DNA from 2 places in the Delftia sp. UME58 genome. Region 1 is predicted to be linked to the other one. Evidence: riboswitches for the same ligand, from Rfam matches in the RefSeq annotation. Region 1 holds a riboswitch; the other holds the start of a gene.

Evidence for each region. A riboswitch is a leader RNA that binds a small molecule or an ion and turns the genes downstream of it on or off. The one in region 1 is predicted to bind thiamine pyrophosphate.
Region 2: another riboswitch for thiamine pyrophosphate. It lies ahead of thiC (phosphomethylpyrimidine synthase ThiC); the one in region 1 lies ahead of A9976_RS28980 (long-chain fatty acid--CoA ligase).

The regions. Positions count from the first base shown of each region.
Region 1 is NZ_LZZV01000109.1:74,400-76,596, reverse strand. Features, by position in the region: gene A9976_RS28985 (DUF418 domain-containing protein) at 1-652, shown strand, start outside; TPP riboswitch at 712-803, shown strand; gene A9976_RS28980 (long-chain fatty acid--CoA ligase) at 871-1,989, shown strand; gene A9976_RS28975 (acyl-CoA reductase) at 1,986-2,197, shown strand, end outside.
Region 2 is NZ_LZZV01000096.1:11,852-14,048, reverse strand. Features, by position in the region: gene thiC (phosphomethylpyrimidine synthase ThiC) at 1-1,404, opposite strand, end outside; TPP riboswitch at 1,661-1,786, opposite strand; gene A9976_RS23130 (nitroreductase) at 1,850-2,197, opposite strand, start outside.

The DNA.
Region 1 (2,197 bases):
CGTGGCCGCGCTGTCCGCCTGGGCCTTGCTGCAGCTGGACTACAGCCAGGGCTGGGACTGGGCCAGCCTGTCCTACCAGGGCCTGTGGGAGCCGGCTGGCTTTGCGCGCAACCTGCTGTTCAACGGCTTCCATCCGGTGCTGCCGTGGTTTGCGTTCTTCCTCTGCGGCATGCTGCTGGCACGCCTGCCGCTGGCCGAGCCGCGCGTGCAATGGGGCCTGGTGGCTGCGGGCGGCTTGATGGCGGGCTTGGCCTGCGCCGTCTCGGCACTTGCGGCACAGAGTGAATGGGCTCCCTGGCTGGCCACCGGCCCCATGCCGCCCGGCCCAGCCTACCTGCTGATGGGCCTGGGCTGCGCCAGCATTGCCATCGGCGCCTGCCTGCGGCTGGCCGACCGCTGGCCCGGTGGACCGTGGCGCGGCCTGCTGCCGGCCGGGCGCATGACGCTGACCCTGTACCTGGCACACATCCTCATCGGCATGGGCCTGCTGGAGGCCCTGGGCGCGCTGGACGGATCACGCAGCCTGCGCGAAGTGGCCGTGGCGGCCGCGCTGTACGTGATCGTCGCCAGCCTGGCCGCCTGGGCCTGGAGCAAGAAGGTGGCGCAGGGGCCCGTGGAGTGGGTGATGCGGCGGCTGACGGCCGTGGGCTGATGCGGCCCGCAGCAGGATTGTCCCGGTCCTGCACCCTTGGCGACCCTGCTGTAAGATAGCCCTCCGCTCCGGGGTGCACGCCAGTGCTGAGATCCACACCCGAGAACTTGAACCGGGTCATTCCGGCGGAAGAAGAGCTTGCACCCCTGCGTGGCCGCCCATGCGCCACGGGCGGGGGAGCCTTCGGAGCATCACGTCCCAGCTCTCGAAGGAATTCCATGGACAAGGCCCGGCCCCAGGCGGCTTCTCTGGTCGCAGACCTGCTTGCATTCATCGCCATGGACGGCTGCACCGACGAGCAGTTCGACGCACTGGCGCTGCGGCTGTTCGCCTACCAATACGAATCGAATGCGCCGTTTCGCAGCTTCTGCCAGCGGCGCGGCGCCACGCTGCGCAATGTGAAGACCTGGAGCGACATTCCCGCCGTGCCGATTGACGCGTTCAAGGCCATGGAGCTGCGCAGCGAGCCGGCCTCGCCCTCGGAGCGCGTGTTCATGACCAGCGGCACCACGGGCCAGGCCAAGGGGCTATCTTCCCGCGGGCGCCACTTCCATCCCGCGCTCCATGTCTACGATGCGTCGATGACGCGCAACTTCGCGCAGCGCTTCATGGCCGGGCACGAGCGCCTGCCCATGGGCATTCTCTTTCCCGACGAGCAGGCCATGCCCAACTCTTCGCTGGCCCACTACCTGACGCTGGCCATGTCGGAATTCGGCACTCCCGACAGCCGCTACTTCCTCACCCCCGAAGGACTGGACATGCCCGGCCTGTGCGCCGCGCTGCAGGAGTCCGAGCGCAGCGGCCGCCCCTATGCGCTGCTGGGCGCCAGCTTCAGCCTGGTGCATGTGATGGATGCGCTGCGCGAGCAGGGCCGCAGCTTTTGCCTGCCGCCGGGCAGCCGCATCCTGGACACGGGCGGCTACAAGGGCCAGTCGCGCGAGCTGCCGCTGGAGGATTTCTACGCCGACCTGTGCCGGCTGCTGGGCGTGCCGCGCAGCCACTGCATCAACATGTACGGCATGACCGAGTTGAGCACGCAGTTCTATGACGACGGCAATGCCACACTGCCCTCGGTCAAGTCGGGGCCGCACTGGATACGCTCGCGCCTGGTCGAGCCCGTCACCGGGCGCAGCGTGGCGCCCGGCGAGCGCGGCATTCTCGTGCACTGCGACCTGGCCAACTACAACGCGGTCACCACCATCCTCACCGAGGACGTGGGCCTGTGGGCCGGCCATGGCGAGAACAGCGGTTTCCTGTTGCTGGGGCGTGCCGAGGGCGCAGCGGCCAAGGGCTGCTCGCTGGCGGTCGATGAATTCGTGAAGGCTGCGGCGGCATGACGACGGAGCGGATCACGGCCGGCTACCTGCCCGAACTGCCTGGTTTGCGCGAGGACGAGGTGCAGTGGCATGTACTGCCCTTCGAGCGCGGCGGCATGCGGCTGGAAGTCTCCGTGCCCCTGCTGACCGGCCCGCAGATGCATGCGCTGGCAGCCCATGTGCGCCGTGCCGCCGACCGCCACCTCAGGGCCATGCCCGTGGCCGAGAT
Region 2 (2,197 bases), on a different contig from region 1:
CAGCGGGCCCAGGGTGTAGAACGGCGCCTCGTGGCAGTGCTTGAGCTGCTCGGTCATGTTGGCCTGGATCATGTGCATGGGCACGTGGCCGGGGCCTTCGATCATGGTCTGCACGTCGTGCTTCCAGGCCAGCTGGGTCAGCTCGCCCAGGGTCTGCAGTTCGGCGAACTGGGCTTCGTCATTGGCGTCCGAGGCGCTGCCGGGGCGCAGGCCGTCGCCCAGCGAGAAGCTGACGTCGTACTGCTTCATGATGTCGCAGATGTCCTCGAAGTGCTCGTACAGGAAGCTCTCGCGGTGGTGGGCCATGCACCACTTGGCCATGATGGAGCCGCCGCGCGAGACGATGCCCGTGCGGCGCTGGGCCGTGAGGTGGATGTAGGCCAGGCGCACGCCGGCGTGGATGGTGAAGTAGTCCACGCCCTGCTCGGCCTGCTCGATCAGCGTGTCGCGGAAGATGGGCCAGGTCAGGTCCTCGGCGATGCCGCCCACTTTCTCCAGCGCCTGGTAGATGGGCACGGTGCCGATGGGCACGGGCGAGTTGCGGATGATCCAGTCGCGCGTGGTGTGGATGTTCTTGCCCGTGGACAGGTCCATCACGTTGTCCGCGCCCCAGCGGATGGCCCAGACCAGCTTCTCGACCTCTTCCTCGATGCTGGAGGTGACGGCCGAGTTGCCGATGTTGGCGTTGATCTTGACCTTGAAGTTGCGCCCGATGGCCATGGGCTCGATCTCGGGGTGGTTGATGTTGGCCGGGATGATGGCGCGGCCGCGCGCCACTTCGTCGCGCACGAACTCGGGCGTGATGATCTTGGGGATGGCGGCGCCCAGGCCGTTGCCGGCCAGGCGCGCCTCGCGCGCGGCGTCCTGCTGGTACTCGGCCATCCATTCGCGGCGGCCGTTCTCGCGCAGGGCCACGTATTCCATCTCGGGCGTGATGATGCCCTTGCGCGCGTAGTGCATCTGGGTGACGTTTCCGCCGCTCTTGGCGCGGCGCGGCTGGCGCTGCAGCGATGCGGCCTCGGCCCGCAGGCGGGCCACGCGCTCGTCTTCCTCGCCGCGCTTGCCGCCGTCGTCCAGGGCCTGGCGCAGGCGGCCGGCGTAGTACTCGCTGTCGCCGCGCGACTCGATCCAGGCATTGCGCACGCCCGGCAGGCCGCTGCGCACGTCGATGGCCACGGCCGGGTCGGTGTAGGGGCCCGAGGTGTCATAGACGCTGACCTGCTCGCCATTGGTCAGCTGGATATCGCGCACGGGCACGCTCAGGCCGGCATGCAGGCTGCCTTGCAGATAGCTCTTGGTGGAGGCCGGGAACGGCTTGCGCGACTGCGCCAGCAGGTCGGAAAAACGCTGTGCGTCTGGAGCTTCGCCGGCTGCGGGGGTGAAGATGGAATCGGGAGCGTTCATGTCGGGTTCCTTGCGTTCAAAGCGTCGATCAACAACGCTCCGGGAACCGGACACTCCTTGGGCTGTGCCAAAGGCCGCGCACCGGGCTATGCCAGTGTGGGCCTGCCAGGGCCGTATGGCCTTGGCCCCTGGTTGCCACGCACGCCAAGGCGCACGAGCAGCCTTGGTTGGCAAGGGCCGATGTGCGTTGGATGGGGCCTGTGCGGCCTGTACCGGTATCCGCCGTGGCGGACTTCCATCCTCTGACTTCGGCCCCGCTTCAGGGTCCCGCTCTTCTTCCGCCGGTATCAACCGGATCAAGTTCGTCGGGTTCGCCGCCTGGCCCATGCAGCGCATGGACCGGTTGGCATCTCAGTGCATCAGCACACCCCGGAGCAGTGCGCAGTATAGGGGATGGCAAGGCGCCATTGCCCTGCGGGTTTGCCCAGGGGCCTGAAAGCCCTGCTCAGTCGAAGCCGCGCATCTGTGCCCATTCGGCCACCGGAGCGCGCGTCGCACGCCAGCCGTTGATGGGGGCGTCCTTGTCCTCGTAGCCCAGCGCAATGCCGAAGGCCACGTGGTAGCCCTCGGGCAGCGCCAGCGCCTGGGTCACGGCGTCGTTGTAGCGGCGCCAGAAGCCCTGGGCGCAGGTGGCCAGGCCATTGGCGCAGGCCAGCAGCATGAAGGACTGCAGGTAGATGCCCAGGTCCACCCATTGCGGCAGGCCCATGCGCTCGTCCACCGCCACGATCAGGCCCACGGGCGCGCCGAAGAACTGGCCGTTGCGCGCCAGCTGCTCCAGCCGCGCGGGCTT